2 linked regions of the Collimonas fungivorans genome follow. The protein of the gene in region 1 interacts with the protein of each later gene in a pairwise test. Links are inferred from orthologs where the notes say so. Each region holds a gene or a part of one and is shown on either strand. Other genes may lie near its edges. The genes, in order: CFter6_RS10060 and CFter6_RS07425.

Region 1 (9,620 bases):
ACGATACCCCTGCCGCGCAATTAACAAAAAGGTATAGCCATGTCATCACGTACTTTGAAATTCAAAATCTACCGTTACGATCCCGATAAGGATGCCAAGCCTTACATGCAGGACCTGACGGTAGAGCTGCTGCCGACCGACAAGATGCTGCTGGATGCACTGCAGCGCATCAAGGCCGACGTCGACGATTCGCTGGCGCTGCGCCGCTCCTGCCGCGAAGGCGTGTGCGGTTCCGACGCCATGAACATCAACGGCAAGAACGGCCTGGCCTGCACTACCAACCTCAACGAGCTGACCGAGCCTATCGTCCTCAAGCCGTTGCCAGGCTTGCCGGTGATCCGCGACCTGATCGTCGACATGACGCAGTTCTTCAAGCAGTACGAATCGATCAAGCCGTTCCTGATCAACGACAACATCCCGCCGGAAAAAGAGCGTCTGCAAACACCGGAACAGCGCGAAGAGCTGGACGGCCTGTACGAGTGCATCCTGTGCGCATGCTGTTCGACTTCCTGCCCGTCGTTCTGGTGGAATCCGGACAAGTTCGTCGGCCCGGCCGGCCTGCTGCAAGCCTACCGCTTCATCGCCGACAGCCGCGACGAAGCCACCGGCGCGCGCCTGGACAACCTGGAAGATCCGTATCGCCTGTTCCGCTGCCGTTCGATCATGAACTGCGTCGACGTCTGTCCGAAGGGCCTGAACCCTAACGCAGCCATCGGCAAGATCAAAGAACTGATGGTCCGCCGGGCAGTATAAAAGAGAGTAAGCAGGGCGGCGAGACTTACTAGTCTTCCCGCCCTTGTCGTTGCGGCAGTTTTAGAACTGTTTGTCGAAAGCGCCGATTGGCGATATCAAATAGAATAAGTGGGTTCCATGTCTATCATCCATCAAGCCGACCCTGCCAACCGAGCCCGCCTGCGCTGGCGTGCGCGCCGCGGCCTGCTTGAAAACGACCTGATACTCACGCGTTTCCTGGATGCAAACGAAGCCAGCATGACGGACGACGATGTCGACGCTTTTTCGCGTTTGATGGAACTGTCCGACAATGAACTAATGGATTTGCTGCTGGTCCGTAAAGAACCGGACGGCTTGCTGGATTTGCCGCAAGTGCATGCCCTGTTAGCTAGAATACGCACTGCTTGACAAGCTCATAAACCTGTATCTTCGCTGGCGGCGACGGCCGCGGAAGAGGTTGACCAGCTTGCAGGCGCGTCTTTTGTTTTTTGATTTAGAGTCACCTTTTGATTGAGGAAAGAGCCATGACCACCGCTGATACAAAAGCCACACTATCGTTTTCCGATGGCAGTCCATCCGTAGAATTTCCTATTTACAAGGGTACCGTCGGCCCTGAAGTCATCGATATCCGCAAGTTGTACGGCGCTACCGGCAAATTCACTTACGACCCGGGCTTCATGTCGACCGCGGCGTGTAATTCGTCGATCACCTACATCGACGGCGACAAGGGCGAGCTGCTGTATCGCGGCTACCCGATCGAGCAGCTGGCGGTCAATTGCGACTTCCTGGAAACCTGCTACCTGCTGCTGAACGGCGAACTGCCTAGCGCGGCTGAAAAGAAAAAATTCGACGCCACCGTGACCCAGCACACCATGGTGCACGAGCAGATGCAATTCTTCTTCCGCGGTTTCCGCCGCGATGCGCATCCGATGGCGGTGCTGGTCGGCACCGTCGGCGCCTTGTCGTCGTTCTACCATGACTCGCTGGACATCACCGACCCGCGCCATCGCGAGGTGTCGGCCATCCGCCTGATCGCCAAGCTGCCGACCCTGGTCGCCATGGCGTACAAGTACAACGTCGGCCAGCCATTCGTCTACCCGCGCAACGAATTGTCGTACAGCGCCAACTTCATGCACATGATGTTCTCGACGCCGTGCGAAGAGTACAAGGTCAACGACGTGCTGGTGCGCGCGCTGGACCGTATCCTGACCTTGCATGCCGACCACGAGCAGAATGCTTCGACTTCGACCGTGCGCCTGGCCGGTTCCAGCGGCGCCAATCCGTTCGCCTGTATCGCTGCGGGTATCGCCTGCCTGTGGGGTCCTGCCCACGGCGGCGCCAACGAAGCAGCGCTGAACATGCTCAAGGAAATCGGTTCGGTCGACAAGATCCCCGAGTTCATCGCCAAGGTGAAAGACAAGAACTCCGGCGTCAAGCTGATGGGTTTCGGCCACCGCGTCTACAAGAATTTCGACCCGCGCGCCAAGCTGATGCGTGAAACCTGCTACGAAGTGCTGAACGAGCTGGGTCTGCATGACGACCCGTTGTTCAAGCTGGCGATGGCCCTGGAAAAAGTCGCGCTGGAAGATGAATACTTCGTTTCCCGCAAGCTCTATCCGAACGTCGACTTCTACTCCGGCATCGTGCAGTCGGCGCTGGGCATCCCGACCTCGCTGTTCACGGGTATCTTCGCCATGGCGCGCACCGTCGGCTGGATCGCGCAATGGAATGAAATGATTTCCGATCCGGAACAGAAAATCGGCCGTCCGCGCCAGCTGTTCGTCGGTTCCAAGACCCGCGACGTGCCGCCGATCGAAAAGCGCGGCTAAGCCGGGCATGAGCAGGTAATAGCAACACAAAAACAGCGAATCCTTGGATTCGCTGTTTGCATTTATGCAGGTTATGCTATGCTCTTGTTCTGTGCTGTGTCATGCGGCCAGAAGCAGTGAAAAACGGTAGCAAAAATATGTGGTGAACGTGTTTTGAAGGGCAGGCAGCACCCGAATTCAGAAAAAAAGCAGTTGTAGCAAAGAACACATAGCAATAGAGCCCTTCCCCACAACTTGATGTGCAATCCGCTAACCGGTCAGGCCGTGTCGCGGAAGGTTATGTTAACCCGCTAATCTCGCGAAACGCGAAGAAAGGTGAGCAAGATGATGCAACAATACCGCTCTAATTCTTATCTCTTCGGAGGTAATGCACCGTACATTGAAGAGCTGTACGAGTCTTACCTCGACAATCCCGGTTCAGTTGCCGACAACTGGCGTGCTTATTTCGACGCCATGCAGCACGTGCCAGCCGTCGACGGCTCCGACAAGCCTGACGTAGGCCACGCTTCCGTCATCGCCTCGTTTGCAGAGCGCGCCAAACACGGTCCTATCCGCACCATCTCCGCTTCGGCCGACGCTGAAATGGGCCGCAAGCGCGTTGCCGCAACGCAATTGATCGCTGCCTACCGTTACCTCGGTTCGCGCTGGGCCAACCTGGACCCGCTGCAACGCCAGGAACGTTCCGTACTGCCGGAACTGGAGCCAAGTTTCTACGGTTTCACCGATGCCGACATGGACATCGTGTTCAACATCAGCAACACCTACTTCGGCACCGAAACCGCTACGCTGCGCGACCTGCTCAATTCGCTGCGCGACACGTATTGCCGTTCCATCGGTACCGAATACATGTACATCAGCGATCCGACCGAAAAACGCTGGATGCAAGAGCGCCTGGAGTCGACCCGCTCGGCGCCGGTGTTCACCGCCGAGAAGAAAAAACACATCCTCGACCGCCTGACAGCGGCCGAAGGCCTGGAACGCTACCTGCATACCCGTTATGTCGGCCAGAAGCGTTTCTCGCTGGAAGGCGGCGAAAGCTTCATCGTGTCGCTGGATGAAACCATCCAGCGCGCCGGCGAAAAGGGCATCCAGGAAATCGTGATCGGCATGGCCCACCGCGGCCGCCTGAACGTGCTGGTCAATACCCTGGGCAAGATGCCGCAGGAACTGTTCGCCGAATTCGAAGGCAAGCACGCCGACGACTTGCCTGCCGGCGACGTCAAGTACCACCAAGGTTTTTCGTCCGACATCACCAGCCCAGGTGGCCCGGTGCATTTGTCGCTGGCGTTTAACCCGTCGCACCTGGAAATCGTCAACCCGGTGGTTGAAGGTTCGGTCAAGGCCCGCATGGAACGCCGCGGCGATGCCGACGGTTCGCAAGTGCTGCCGATCCTGGTGCACGGCGACGCCGCATTCGCCGGCCAGGGTGTAGTGATGGAAACCCTGAACCTGGCGCAGACCCGCGGCTACGGCACGGGTGGCACGGTGCATATCGTGATCAACAACCAGATCGGCTTCACCACTTCCGATCCGCGCGATTCCCGTTCCACGCTGTACTGCTCGGACGTGGTCAAGATGATCGAAGCGCCGGTGCTGCACGTCAACGGCGACGATCCTGAAGCGGTGGTGTACGCGACCCAGATCGCGCTCGACTACCGCATCGAGTTCAAGAAAGATATCGTGGTCGATATCATCTGCTTCCGCAAACTGGGCCACAACGAGCAAGATACGCCGGCGCTGACCCAGCCGCTGATGTACAAGAAGATCGGCCAGCATCCAGGCACTCGCAAGCTGTACGCGGACAAGCTGGTGGCGCAAGGCACCATCGGCACTGACGATGGCGACGCCATGGTCAAGGCCTTCCGCGATGCGATGGACGCCGGCAAGCACACCATCGATCCGGTCATCACCAACTTCAAGAGCAAATACGCGGTCGACTGGCTGCCGTTCCTGAACCGCAAGTGGACCGATGCTGCCGACACCTCGGTGCCGGTGACCGAACTGAAGCGCCTGGCCGCACGCATCACTACCGTGCCGGAAAACTTCAAGGTCCACGCGCTGGTTGAAAAAGTACTGAACGACCGCGCCGCCATGGGCCGCGGCGAGCTCAACCTCGACTGGGGCATGGGCGAGCACCTGGCTTACGCTTCGCTGGTGTCGTCGGGTTATGCGATCCGCCTGACCGGCCAGGATGCCGGCCGCGGTACTTTCGTCCACCGCCACGCGGTGCTGCATGACCAGAACCGCGAGCGCTGGGATGCCGGCAGCTATATTCCGCTGCAAAACGTCTCCGACCAGCAAGCGCCGTTCAAGGTGATCGATTCGGTCTTGTCGGAAGAAGCGGTGCTCGGTTTCGAATACGGTTATTCCACCGCGGAGCCAAACACGCTGACCATCTGGGAAGCCCAGTTCGGCGACTTCGCCAACGGCGCGCAAGTCGTGATCGACCAGTTCATCAGCTCCGGCGAAGTGAAGTGGGGCCGCGCTTCCGGCCTGGTCATGATGCTGCCGCACGGTTACGAAGGCCAGGGTCCTGAGCACTCGTCGGCACGCCTGGAACGTTACCTGCAGCTGTGCGCAGACAACAACATGCAAGTGGTGCAGCCGACTACCGCAGCGCAGATCTTCCATCTGCTGCGCCGCCAGATGATCCGCCTGTTCCGCAAGCCGCTGGTGATCATGACGCCGAAATCGCTGCTGCGTAACAAGGATGCCGGTTCGCCGTTGTCCGACTTCACCAAGGGCAGCTTCCAGACCGTGATCGGCGAGGTCGACGACAAGATCGATCCTAAAAAGGTCAAGCGCGTCATCGCTTGCTCCGGCAAGGTGTATTACGACCTGGTCAACGCCCGCAAGGAACGCGGCCAGACCGACGTCGCAATTATCCGTCTGGAACAACTGTATCCATTCCCGCACAAGGCGTTTGCTGCCGAGCTGAAGCAGTTCCCTAACTTCAACGAGCTGGTATGGACCCAGGACGAGCCGCAGAACCAAGGTGCATGGCTGCAGATCCAGCACAACATTTTTGAAAACCTGGACGAAGGCCAGAAGCTTGCCTATGCAGGCCGTCCAGCCAGCGCATCGCCGGCGGTCGGTTACTACGACAAGCACTATGCGCAGCAAAAAGCGTTGCTGGATACGGCATTTTCCAAGCTCAAAGGCTTTGTTCTGACAAAATAATCGGCGTCTTGTCTAATCGACGTTTTATCTAATTAGTTGGGGACAGAGTAATTCGCCACGCTACGGTGGCTCTTAAACTCTGTCCCACAATAGGCATGAATATCGGAGAATTAAATGGCTCTTCTAGAAGTAAAAGTTCCGCAGCTGTCGGAATCGGTTGCTGAAGCGACCCTGTTGACATGGCATAAAAAAATCGGCGACGCTGTCAAGCGCGACGAGAACCTGATCGATATCGAAACAGATAAAGTGGTGCTCGAACTGCCGGCGCCGGCCGACGGCGTGATCGTCCAGCTGCTCAAGGGCGACGGCAGCACCGTGGTGGCGGATGAAATCATCGCAGTGATCGACACCGATGCGTCGGCCAAGGTCAGCCCGATGGAAGTGGCAGCCGTGCCGGTGCCGCAAAGCGGCAACGCGCCGACGCCAATCGCCGCGCCTGAACTGCAATCGAAATCGGCTGCCGGCATCGCCATGCCTGCTGCGGCTAAACTGCTGGCCGAAAACAACCTGACGGCGGCGCAAGTCGACGGCAGCGGCAAGGACGGCCGTGTCACCAAGGGCGACGCCCTGGGCGCCATCGCCAACAAGCCGGCAGCACCAGCACCGCTGGCAGCCGCTCCAGCCAAGCCGGCTCTGCAGCAAGTCGCAGCGCCGACCAAGGCCAACCTGGACGACCGTCCGGAAGAGCGCGTGCCGATGAGCCGCCTGCGCGCACGTATCGCCGAGCGCCTGGTGCAATCGCAGTCGACCAACGCCATCCTGACGACATTCAATGAAGTCAACATGCAGCCGGTGATGGACCTGCGCACCAAGTACAAGGACAAGTTCGAAAAAGAACACGGCGTCAAGCTGGGTTTCATGTCGTTCTTCGTCAAGGCTGCGGTTGCGGCGCTGAAGAAATACCCGATCGTCAATGCCTCGGTGGACGGCAACGACATCGTCTACCACGGTTATTTCGACATCGGCATCGCAGTCGGTTCGCCGCGCGGCCTGGTGGTGCCGGTATTGCGCGACGCCGACCAGATGTCGATCGCCGACATTGAAAAGAAAATCGGCGAATTCGGCGCCAAGGCCAAGGACGGCAAGCTGACGCTGGACGACCTGACCGGCGGTACTTTCTCGATCTCGAACGGCGGCACTTTCGGTTCCATGCTGTCGACGCCGATCATCAACCCGCCGCAATCGGCAATCCTGGGCGTGCATGCGACCAAGGACCGCGCGGTGGTTGAAAACGGCCAGATCGTGATCCGTCCGATGAACTACCTGGCAATGTCTTATGATCACCGTATCATCGATGGTCGTGAAGCCGTGCTGGCCCTGGTAGCGATGAAAGAAGCGCTGGAAGATCCGGCGCGTCTGTTGCTGGACCTGTAAGTCTCAAACCTCGCCAGGCGAGAGCGCCCTGACTCTGTTGTTTCCTAGGGAAAAATGGAGCAGGGCGCGTCGTTTAGGCGGCTAAGTAAATGATGAGCGCCTTGTGACTGTGATTTACTGCGGGCCGGCTGTCCGAGTTGGCGGCAGGTGGCAATGAGTTGGCAAGGCAATAATTCGAAGGATGGAAATGAGCAAACAATTTGATGTCGTCGTGATCGGTGGCGGTCCCGGCGGGTATATTGCAGCAATTCGCGCCGCGCAACTGGGTTTCAATACCGCCTGTATCGATGAATGGAAAAATGCCAAGAATGGCCCTGCGCCGGGCGGCACCTGCACCAACGTCGGCTGCATTCCATCCAAGGCATTGCTGCAATCCTCCGAACACTACGAACACGCCGGCCATGCGTTCGCCGACCACGGCATCGAAGTCAAGGGCCTGGGACTGAACCTGGGGCAGATGCTGGCGCGCAAGGATAGCGTCGTCAAGCAGAACAACGAAGGTATCCTGTACCTGTTCAAGAAGAACAAGGTCACCTTTTTCCATGGCCGCGGTTCTTTCGTCAAGGGCGATGCCGGCGCTTACGAAATCAAGGTCGCCGGCGCTGCCGAAGAAACCATCACTGCCAAACACATCATCCTGGCTACCGGATCCAATCCGCGTGCCTTGCCAGGCACTCCGTTTGACGAAAAACTGATCCTGTCGAATACCGGCGCACTGGCAATTGACGCGGTTCCGGCTAAACTGGGTGTTATCGGCGCCGGTGTGATCGGCCTCGAAATGGGCAGCGTCTGGCGCCGCCTCGGTTCGGATGTCAGCGTACTGGAAGCGTTGCCGACTTTCCTCGGCGCAGTGGACGAGCAGATCGCCAAGGAAGCCAGCAAGCTGTTCACCAAGCAAGGCTTGAAGGTCAGCCTGGGCGTCAAGATCGGCGCCATTACGGCCGGCAAGAATGATGTCACGGTGGAATATGTCGACGCCGCCGGCGCGGCGCAAAAAGCGGTGTACGACAAGCTGATCGTGTCGATCGGCCGTATTCCCAACACCATCGGCCTGAACGCCGAAGGCGTCGGCCTGCAGCTGGACGAGCGCGGCTTCATCGCCGTCGACGGCGACTGCAAGACCAACCTGCCGAACGTCTGGGCGGTGGGCGACGTGGTGCGCGGCCCGATGCTGGCGCACAAGGCTGAGGAAGAAGGCGTAGCGGTTGCCGAACGTATTGCCGGCCAGCACGGCCACGTGAATTTCAATACAATTCCATGGGTGATCTACACTTCGCCGGAAATCGCCTGGGTCGGCAAGACAGAACAACAACTGAAGGCAGATGGAGTAGCATACAAGGCAGGCACTTTCCCGTTCCTGGCGAACGGACGGGCGCGTGCCTTGGGTGATACCTCAGGCATGGTGAAGTTCCTGGCGGATGCCAAGACCGACGAAATCCTGGGTGTTCACATTGTTGGACCAATGGCGTCAGAACTGATTTCAGAAGCCGTGGTGGCGATGGAATTCCGTGCATCTGCGGAAGACATCGCCCGTATCTGCCACGCGCACCCGTCCTTGTCGGAAGCGACCAAGGAAGCGGCGCTGGCAGTCGACAAACGGTCCCTGAATTTCTAAGGGAGAAGCATATGCGCGATTCGTTATCACCGTTGATATTGTCGTTAGGCCTTGCATTGTCCGGCTGCGCGACTACAGCGTCGGATAACGGCCGCGTGCAGATCGAGGCTACATCCGACAGCCAGCAACTTTCCGGCGCCCGCTGCGTGGTGAAAACCGACAGCAGCCGCTGGAATGTGGTCACGCCCGGTAATGTCCTGATCGTTGAAGCCGATGGCGACCTGCATGTGGTTTGCAACAAGCCCGGCTATCGCACCTCGGAAGTGGTGTACCGCGCTCCCCCGGGGCTGAACTCTCCAAGCATCGGCATCGGCGCTACCGGCGGCAGCGGCGGCATAGGCGCGGTCGGCCTTGGTTTGGGGGCAAACCTGCCGCTCAGTTTCGGCGGCAAGGAAAAAGCCTACCCTAGCCGGGTACAAGTTGAGATGGGGCGGTCATAGTTGCTGGATGTACTGCCTGGTTTGACGTGGGTGAGCGAAAGCTCGCCCATTTTTATTTTCGGCGGCTTAATCAAAAAGCATGGTTGGTTTTTTGCTAAGCCGTGAAGCTGGCAAGCTGCTTTTGGCTTTTCATCAAGAATTGAACACACAATGAACGTCTCAGAGTTTTACGAACAGGCGCTGACCCAGCGGGGCTTCCAGGCGGATGATGCGCAGCGGCGCGCGGTTGACCGCCTGCAGCAGGCCTACGATGAATGGGTCGAGTACAAGGCGCAGCGTTCCAATTCCTTCAAGCGCCTGATCCTGCGGCCGGATGTGCCGCGCGGCGTGTACATGTGGGGTGGGGTGGGGCGCGGCAAGTCGTTCCTGATGGACAGCTTTTATTCGGTGGTGCCGGTGGTGCGCAAGACGCGCCTGCATTTCCACGAATTCATGCGCGCGGTGCACCGC
Region 2 (9,120 bases), 620 kb from region 1 along the record:
CATCCGAAAACCGCGCGCCTGTACACCGACTTCGGCCTGATGACCAACGACGACAAGATTTGCGAAGACGTGCACCACGTATTCCAGCAGCTGACCGGTTTTGGCAAGCAGGTGGCGCTCAAGCGCTTGTGGCAATCGCCGTTCACCTTGCACGCGAACGTCTTGCATGCGATCCAGAAAGAAGTCGACGCCGCCAAGGCCGGCAAGCAGGGCTACATCATCGCCAAGATGAATGCATTACTGGAACCGACGGTAATTGAAGCCTTGTACCTGGCGTCCCAGGCCGGGGTCAAGATCCAGCTGCTGATCCGCGGCGTGTGCGCGTTGCAGCCAGGCGTGCCGGGTTTGTCGGAAAACATCAAGGTGCGCTCCGTGATCGGGCGCTTCCTTGAACATCATCGGGTATTTTATTTTTACGCCGACGGCGAGGAACATGTGATGCTGTCCAGCGCCGACTGGATGGACCGCAATCTGTTCCGCCGTATCGAAACGGCGTTCCCGATCCTGGATGGCAAGCTCAAGCGGCGTGTGATCGAAGAGAGTCTGCTGGTGCATCTGCAGGATAATGCATCGGCCTGGGACATGGACAGCGACGGCAGCTACAACAGGGCCGATCCTGGCGAAGCCACGCCGCTGGTCAGCCAGATCGATCTGCTGTCGCGCTTTTAATTAACGTTTTTAATTTGCGTTTTTAGTTCGCGTTTTTAGTTCGATTTGTGGGCCTGTCCCAGCTTGTCTTCCAGGCGGCTCTGCAAACGCTCGAAGCACAGGCTCAGGCACCAGTAGATCGCCGCGGCCGCCAGGTACAGGGGCAGCGGACGGAAGGTCACGGCGATGATTTCCTTGGTGGCCAGCATCAGCTCCGTTACCGTGATGACCGACACCAGCGAGGTATCCTTGATCAGGCTGATCAGGGTATTGCTCATCGATGGCACGGCGATCCGGATCGCTTGCGGAATCACGATGTGGCGCAGCGTTTGCCAGTAGTTCAGGCCGATGCTGTAGCTGGCGGCCCATTGCCCCTTGTGCACGCCGAGAATGGCGCCGCGCAGGCTTTCCGACAGATAGGCGCCGGCATTCAGGCTGAGAGCCAGGATGCCCGCGGTCAGCGGCGAAAAACTGATGCCTATGCTAGGCAGGCCGTAATAGATCACGAAGATCTGCACCAGCAGCGGCGTGCCGCGCATCAGGCTGACATACACGCTGGCTGGCCAGCGCGCCAGGCGCGCAGGCAGGATGCGCGCAATCGCCAAGGGAAAACCGAGCAGCAGGCCGCCCAGCATCGACGCCACCGCAAACACCAGGGTGTAGCCTACGCCGCGCAGCAAAGTCGGCGCCGCCTGCTGCAGCAAATCCAGTAATTCCATAAGGTCTCTGTTAAATCCGGACTTCCCAGGTTAAAAAAACATCCCCGCGGCGGGCGGGGATGGTGGGTGAGTCAGAAGTGTAGCGCAGAAATTACCAATGCGTTATCAATGCGCTCTCATTGCACGGATGGCGCTTTGCTAACATCGAAACCGAACCACTTGAAGGACACTTGCTTGAAACTGCCGTCTTTCAGGATATCGTCGAGCGCTTTGTTCAGCGCTGCCTCGAATTTCGGATTGCCTTTCTGGAAAGGGATGCCGATCTTGTCGATGTCGCCGAAGGTGGCGCCGGCTTTCAGCGGCAGGTTCGAGCTCTTCAGCAGGTAGCCGACCAGCAGGCGGTCGTTCAAGGCCGCATCGATGCGGCCGCTGGCTAGGTCGGCCAGGTATTCAGGCGAACCGGGATAGGTTTTGACATCGATGCCCGCAACCGCCTTGGCTTTTTGCTCGAAGTTGGTGCCCTGGCCCAGACCGAGCTTGTAGCCCTTCAGCGATTCCAGGGTAGGGAAGCTGCGCTTCTCGTCTTTGCGGACAATCAGCTGCGCAGTCGACAAGGTGTACGGCTGGGAAAAATCGAAGGCTTTCTGGCGCGCTTCGGTAATCCCGACCTGGTTCAGGATGACATCGTATTTGCCGGCGCCGAGGCCCGCCAGGATGCCGCTCCATTCGGTTGTAGTGAATTCCGGCTTCACCCCAAGCTTGGCCGCCAGCAGTTTGGCGACGTCGACTTCAAAGCCGGTCAGTTCACCGCTTTTCGGGTCCTTGAAATTGAATGGCGGATAGTTGCCTTCCATCGCTACTTTCAGGGTGCCGCGGGTTTTGACGGTATCCAGCAGGTCTGCTGCGAACGCATTGAGCGTGACGCCGGCGATCAGTATCGCTGCTGCGATCTTGCTCAGTTTTGAGAGTGTGGCGGCCATTTTTTTCCTTTTTTGGTTGGTGGGCATTGGCTGACGACTATGTTAAGCGGTTTCTCCTGCAAATGTGAAATGACCGTTTCGCCACTCCATATGCACTTATTGTCTTTGCATTTCAGGAAAATATCAGCTATCGGCGGTCTGCGCAATTTTATGACTTGCTACGGCTTGCCGTTTTTCTTGCGCAGGGCCAGATCGCCAGTCAATGCAGCGAATTGCTGGTACAGGCTGGCAACCTGCGGTTGCCACTTCTGGATCGCCTGATATTGCCTGGCGACGGTAGCCATGTCGCCGCGCGCGATGGGGCCGGTGAGGGCGGCGGCGGGGCCGAGCCTGAAGGCATTGGCAGCGCTTTCGGACAGCAATGGCTCGATCAGCTGCAGAGCAAGTTCGGGGCAATGCCGGCTGCCGCATAAGCTTGTTGCGCCACGTCTATCAGCGTTACCTGGTAGTTGGACGCGAAGACCGCGGCAGCGTGGTACAGGGTTTTTTGCTCACGACGGATAGCCACCAGTTGCGCGCCGATGGCGCTGAACGCCGGGCCGAGGACGGCAAGGGCGGCGGCATCGCCTTCGCTGCCGCACCAGGTGCCGGCGAAATGCTCGGCTACCTGTTGCGGCACGGCGAAGCTGCGGATCGGGTGGATGCTGGCGACAGCGGCGCCGCGTTCGGACGCGGCTGCCAGTTCGAGCGACGACAGGGCGCCGCTGCAATGGAACACGATGCTGCCGGGCTGCAATTTTCCGGCGGCGGCAAGGGTGCTGCAGCAAGCAGCGATCTGGTCGTCGCCGGCCGCGATCAGGTAGGCGTCGGCAATGCGCAGGTCGACGCAGGAAGCCGCTACGCTGCCGGCGCCGATGAAGGCGCTGGCTTCCTGCGCGCTGGCAGTCGAGCGGTTCAGGATGTCGAGCAGGGTAAACGTCCGACTGTCGTACCACAGCCGGCCCAGGGTGCGGCCAAGCTTGCCGCAGCCGATGATGCTCAGGGTAGGCGCGTTTGCGCCAGCTGCGCCTAGCTGCCCAGTTGCTCCAGCGCTTCCTGCTGTTCCAGCCATTCCGCCTCCAGTTGCGTCAGTTCCTTGGCATAAAACGCCTGATCGGCGAGCAGCGTCGCCAATTCTTTTTTCTTGTCTTTATCGTAGATTTCTGGATCTGCCAGGCGCGTATCGACAGTATGCTTCTGCGCGCTGCGTTTGGCGATCTGTTCATCCAGGCGCTTGATACGCGCTTCGATAGGCTTCTTCTGTGTCGCCAGCTTTTGCCTGGCTTCCGCTTCCGCGCGTTTCTGTTCCCGGCGGTCGGCATTGTCGACTGCAGCTGCTGCCGCCGGCGCTACTGCGCTGGCGATGGTGGCCTTGCTGCTGGCTTTTGGCAGCGCGGTAGCAGCAGTCCCGGCGGTCGCGCTGTTCTTGGCCGCGAGCTTGGTCTTGAACAGCCAGTCCTTGTAATCGTCGAGGTCGCCGTCGAACGGCGCTACCTTGCCGTCGGCAACGATGATGAACTGGTCGGTGGTGGCGCGCAACAGGTGGCGATCATGGGATACCAGCACCAGCGTGCCCTCGAACTGCGCCAGCGCCATGGTCAGCGCCTCGCGGGTTTCCAGGTCCAGATGGTTGGTCGGCTCATCCAGCAGCAGCAGGTTGGGGCGTTGCCAGACGATCAGCGCCAGCGCCAGGCGCGCTTTTTCGCCGCCGGAAAACGGCGCGATCGAGCTGGTCACCATGGCGCCGTTGAAATTGAAGCCGCCGAGGAAGTTGCGTAGTTCCTGTTCGCGCACGGTAGGCGCGATCTTGCCCATGTGCCAAAGCGGCGATTCGTCGTGGCGCAGCATTTCCACCTGGTGCTGGGCAAAATAACCGATCGACAGGCCTTTGCCGAACTGAGCGTCGCCGCGCAGCGGCTTGAGCTCTTCCGCGATGGTTTTGATGAAAGTCGATTTGCCGGCGCCGTTGACGCCCAGCAGGCCGATACGCTGGCCGATCTGCAACGAGAAGTTGATGCAGGAGACGATTACTTTTTCGGTGACATCGTGGCTGGTCTCGCTTTCAGTGCGGTAGCCGGCGCTCACATCTTCCATCACCAGCAGCGGGTTAGGCGCGCTCAGCGGCACCCGAAACTCGAAAGAGAATTCCGCTGCTGCGCGCAATGGCGCCAGCTCTTCCATCTTGGCCAGCGCCTTCATCCGGCTCTGCGCCTGGCGGGCCTTGCTGGCCTGGGCCTTGAAGCGGTTGATGAATGACTCCAGGTGGGCGCGCTGGCGCATCTGCTTTTCCAGGGTGCCGGCAGCCAGTTCCAGCTGCGCGGAACGCTGGCGTTCGAACGAGGAATAGTTGCCCGAATAGCGCTTCAGCTTGCGCTCGTCGATATGCACGATGACATTCACCACGCCGTCCAGGAAATCGCGGTCATGGGAGATGATGATCAGGGTGCCGGGATAGCGCTTGAGCCAGTCCTCCAGCCAGATGATGGCGTCCAGGTCCAAGTGGTTGGTCGGTTCATCGAGCAGCAGCAGGTCGGATGGGCACATCAGCGCCTGCGCCAGGTTCAGGCGCATGCGCCAGCCGCCGGAGAAGCTGGCTACCGGCTGGTCCATTTGCGCCAGTGAAAAACCGAGACCGGTCAGCAGCTGTTCGGCGCGCGAACGCACCGTGTAGGCATCGGCATCGGCCAGGGCGCTGTACAGCTCGCCGATCAGGATGCCGTTGGAAGTGCTTTCCGGTTCGCTTTCGAGGAACGCCAGTTCTTCTTCCAGCCGGCGCAGGGTGACGTCGCCGTCGATAGCGTATTCAATCGCCGGGCGATCCAGCGCAGGGGTTTCCTGGGCAACGTAGGCCATGCGCCATTTCGAGGGGAAGTCGATCTCGCCCTGGTCGGCATGCAGTTCCCCGCGCAGCAGCCCGAACAGGCTGGACTTGCCGGCGCCGTTGGCGCCGATCAGGCCGATCTTGTCGCCCGGATTGAGGGTGACCTCGACATTGTCGAGCAATGGCTTGATGCCGCGCATCAGGGAAACTTGTAAAAAACGTATCATATCTACTGTCTGCTAATTATCTGTTAACTATCGTGCTCAATGAGTGGCCATGCATGTGTCTGTAACGACATGCAGGTTGTGATGATCTTGCTTGCTGCTTATTTGCCGTCATTTGGGCGCCGGGCCCGCGCGGGCTAGGGCAACTGGTCTGCCGTCAGCAGGAACACCATGTCGTCGCCGGCGCTGGTCGAGACCCAGGTCATTTCCAGGTCCGGGAACGCAGCTTCGGCGAAAGCGCGCTCGTTGCCGATTTCGACCACCAGCACGCCGTCCGGGGTCAGGCGCTGCTTGGCGCCGGCGACGATCTTGCGCACCAGGTCCATGCCGTCGTCGCCGCCGGCGAGGGCGATTTGCGGTTCGCGCAGGTATTCCGGCGGCAGCTTGCCCATCGAACCCGAATTGACATACGGCGGGTTGGTGACGATCAGGTTGTATTTCTTGGCAGGCACCTTGCTGTACAGGTCGGATTCGATCAGCGTGATACGGTCCTGCAATTCATAATCGTCGACGTTGCGGCGCGCCACGGCCAGCGCATCGGCCGAAATATCCGCGGTATCGACGTGCGCCTGCGGGAAAGCGTCCGCCAGCATGATAGGCAGGCAGCCGGAGCCGGTGCACAGTTCCAGGATATTGCTGACCGCTTCCGGGTCTTGCAGCCACGGCGAAAAATGGTCCGGGATCAGTTCGGCGATGAAGGAGCGCGGCACGATCACGCGCTGGTCGACGTAGAACCGGTATTCGCCCAGCCACGCCTCGTTGGTGATGTAGGCGGCGGGGATGCGGTCGACGCTGCGTTTTTCGATGACTTGCAGTACGGCGTCGACTTCATGCCGCAGCAGGCGCGCGTCGAAAAACGGCTCGATTTTATCCAGCGGTAGCTTCAGCGTGTGCAGGATCAGGTAAGCCGCCTCGTCCAGCGCGTTGCTGCTGCCGTGGCCGAAAAACAGGCCGGCGGTGTTGAAGCGGGTCACGGCATAGCGCAGCAGGTCGCGGATGGTGGTAAAGGATTGTGGTGTCATGGCGCGGATAATAAAAGTAAGGCTGGTAACGCAGCGGCTTGGGGTAGCGCTTTGCAAATGTCAGGCGGATTCTAACGGAAATGCCCGGTCGAAAGGGCACAGCGGGCTGAATAAGCCGGGTATCGGCGCTAATTGGCGCTATATTGTCAGGATTCGATCAAGACAGCATTATATCTGAGTGCGTGCAGGGCATTCCGGACATGCTCGCCGGCCTCGGTGCGCAAGGCATGCGGATCGGCTATGCGTTGGCCGTCCTTATCCTTGAATTCGAGCATTTTCTGCTGTTCCTGCTGCAGGATGAAGTCGACCAGCTGGGCCTGGGTATGGCTGCCGTCAAGTTTGGGCAACAGCAGTTTCTGGATGATATTCAGGGGAATCCGCTGGTGCCACAGGCTGGTAGGCATGAATTCCGGGTCCAGTGCAATGTCGGCGCGGGCCGCGGCCAGGGCAACCGGCTTTTCCGCCACGCTGTACGCGGCATCCAGTGCCCGCGTCCGGTAATCGACGGCGCCGCGGATGATCAGTATCTCCATCAGCTTGACCACAGTGCCGATATCGACTGCCGCAGTATCGACTGCCGCAGTATCGACTGCCGCAGTATCGACATCCTGCTCGCGTCCCAGGCGCTGGCGAACGGCGGCAACGATCTCCGCCACGCGCATGGTGGCAGGGAAGCGTTCGCCCAGCACTTGCAGGGCGACCTTGTTGACTTGCCCCGTGATCAGCAATTGCTGGTCGCCGAGCTTGATCGATTGCCCGGCATCGTCGTGGGTGATCGCGGCGCCGCCGCTGTCGACCACACAAGCGTAATGCAACTGCGCCAGCCGGGCCGGATCCAGCTGGTACCTGATCTGGCCTTGCTGTTCCGCATGCACCAGCAGGGTATGGCGGAACTGGCGGTTGCGCAGGAAATCCATATACTGTTCCAGCACTACCTGGTCGTTACCGCATTCGCGCAGCAGCGGCTCGGAAATGTTGCTGCCCAGGTTGCCGACAAACATGGATTGCGTTTCGGCATCCGCCAGGTAAGCGAGTTTGTGTTCGCGCGCACGCGCCATGAATTCGCTCAGGTAGCAGGGCGAGTTGTACGGCTCAAGGTATTCGTGCAGCAGGTAATAATCGTCGAACTGGCCGTTGAGCACAGCGGCATGCTGTTCCAGCACCTGGTTGAGCACGCTGCCTTTGCCAGACATTTCATGCATGAAATTGAACATGCCGCGCGCATGCGCAAGCTTGTCGGCCGGATTCTCATATTTGTTGCCGCGAAACAGCATGGCTTCACGCACCACTTCCTTGAACTTCCAGCCTGGATAGGTGTTGTAGCTGATGATGGCGATGCCGTTGGCCGCCAGGTTTTCAGCGCAGACGCGCAAGATGGCGTCCTGCACCTGCGGCGGCACCCAGCTGTAGACGCCGTGGCAAATGATGTAGTCGAACTGGCCGAGCGCCGGGCCGATATCGGTGATGCTCATGTGATGCAGGGCGATGTTCTGCAGTCCGAGGGCGGCGATGCGCCGTTGCCCGGTCTTGATTTGCACCTGAGACAGGTCGATCCCGACGTAGCGCCCGCCAGGGTTTTGCTGGGCATGCGGGATCAGGTTGCCGCCGGAGGCGCAACCCAGCTCCAGCACGCGCGCATTGCCGGTGCCGGGCGGTTCCAGGCTGAACAGGGTTGCTACCGCCGCCAGGTGTTCCGGCGCGGTGGCCTTGAAAGGATGAGAGGTGTATGGCGTTGCATCGTATGCTTGTTCGACGATGTCTTTTTTTGTATCGGCCATAGGCACCTTTCCGTGATTCAGTGCTGATTGGTGGGCAGATGCCCTTAAGTCGAGGCAGGCGGCAGCAGGTTTTCCAGCGTGCGGCGGTAGATGTTTTTCAGGGGATCGATAAACTGCACTTCGACATGTTCGTCGATCTTGTGGATGCTGGCGTTGGGCGGCCCGAATTCGATCACCTGCGGACAGATTTGCGCGATGAAGCGTCCGTCCGAAGTGCCGCCGGTAGTCGACAGCTCGGTGTTGATGCCGGTTTCGACCTTGATGGCGGCGGCGATGGCGTCGCTCAGCGTACCGCGCGGCGTCAGGAACGGCCGGCCGCCAACGGTCCAGGCCAGGGTGTATTCCAGGCCATGTTTATCGAGGATCGCGTGCACGCGCTGCTGCAAACCTTCGATGCTGCTGGCGGTGGAAAAGCGGAAGTTGAAATCGATCACGACTTCGCCGGGAATCACATTGGACGCGCCGGTGCCGCCATGGATGTTCGACATCTGCCAGGAGGTCGGCAGGTAATATTCATTGGCCTCATCCCATTTTTCGGCAGCCAGTTCCGCCAGCGCCGGCGCCGCCAGGTGGATAGGGTTTTTCGCCAGCTGCGGATAGGCGATATGGCCCTGTATGCCTTTCACCGTGAGCTTGCCGGACATGGTGCCGCGGCGGCCGTTCTTGATCATGTCGCCCAGCGTCGAGCTGGAAGTCGGTTCGCCGACGATGCAGTAGTCGAGCTGCTCGCCGCGCGCCTTGAGTTTTTCGCAGACCACCACGGTGCCGTCGGTGGCCGGGCCTTCTTCATCGCTGGTGATCAGGAAAGCGATGGAGCCGGCATGGTCCGGACGGGATTGCGTGAATTCTTCCACCGCCACCACCATCGCTGCAATCGAGGTCTTCATGTCCGCCGCGCCGCGGCCGTACAGCTTGCCGTCGCGGTGGCTGGGCAGGAAGGGATCGGACTGCCATTGTTCGCGCGGGCCGGTCGGCACCACGTCGGTGTGGCCGGCAAACACCAGCAGCG

Evidence for each region.
Region 2: the proteins of CFter6_RS10060 (region 1) and CFter6_RS07425 interact in binary tests that used the Escherichia coli proteins (3 or more experiments, as listed by UniProt). The link is inferred for Collimonas fungivorans from one-to-one orthologs.

The regions. Positions count from the first base shown.
Region 1 is NZ_CP013232.1:2,341,968-2,351,587, forward strand. The notes cover bases 2,496-5,941. They hold CFter6_RS10060 (2-oxoglutarate dehydrogenase E1 component), read left to right. Parts: upstream 2,496-2,885; coding sequence 2,886-5,741; downstream 5,742-5,941. Other genes in these bases: gltA (citrate synthase), read left to right, coding at 2,496-2,561; odhB (2-oxoglutarate dehydrogenase complex dihydrolipoyllysine-residue succinyltransferase), read left to right, coding at 5,856-5,941. Also shown: CFter6_RS10045 (succinate dehydrogenase iron-sulfur subunit), read left to right, coding at 40-753; CFter6_RS10050 (FAD assembly factor SdhE), read left to right, coding at 871-1,140; more of gltA, read left to right, coding at 1,257-2,495; more of odhB, read left to right, coding at 5,942-7,115; lpdA (dihydrolipoyl dehydrogenase), read left to right, coding at 7,303-8,730; CFter6_RS10075 (hypothetical protein), read left to right, coding at 8,742-9,170; cell division protein ZapE, read left to right, coding at 9,321-9,620. UniProt on the Escherichia coli protein: E1 component of the 2-oxoglutarate dehydrogenase (OGDH) complex which catalyzes the decarboxylation of 2-oxoglutarate, the first step in the conversion of 2-oxoglutarate to succinyl-CoA and CO(2).
Region 2 is NZ_CP013232.1:1,722,025-1,731,144, forward strand. The notes cover bases 2,806-5,751. They hold CFter6_RS07425 (ATP-binding cassette domain-containing protein), read right to left. Parts: upstream 5,315-5,751; coding sequence 3,296-5,314; downstream 2,806-3,295. Other genes in these bases: CFter6_RS07420 (Rossmann-like and DUF2520 domain-containing protein), read right to left, coding at 2,806-3,338; prmB (50S ribosomal protein L3 N(5)-glutamine methyltransferase), read right to left, coding at 5,449-5,751. In the rest of the region: ppk1 (polyphosphate kinase 1), read left to right, coding at 1-669; CFter6_RS07410 (amino acid ABC transporter permease), read right to left, coding at 705-1,367; CFter6_RS07415 (transporter substrate-binding domain-containing protein), read right to left, coding at 1,484-2,287; CFter6_RS26760 (DUF2520 domain-containing protein), read right to left, coding at 2,446-2,649; more of CFter6_RS07420, read right to left, coding at 2,658-2,805; more of prmB, read right to left, coding at 5,752-6,333; CFter6_RS07435 (methyltransferase regulatory domain-containing protein), read right to left, coding at 6,480-8,111; dapE (succinyl-diaminopimelate desuccinylase), read right to left, coding at 8,156-9,120. UniProt on the Escherichia coli protein: Genetic data indicate it may be involved in ribosome assembly or function.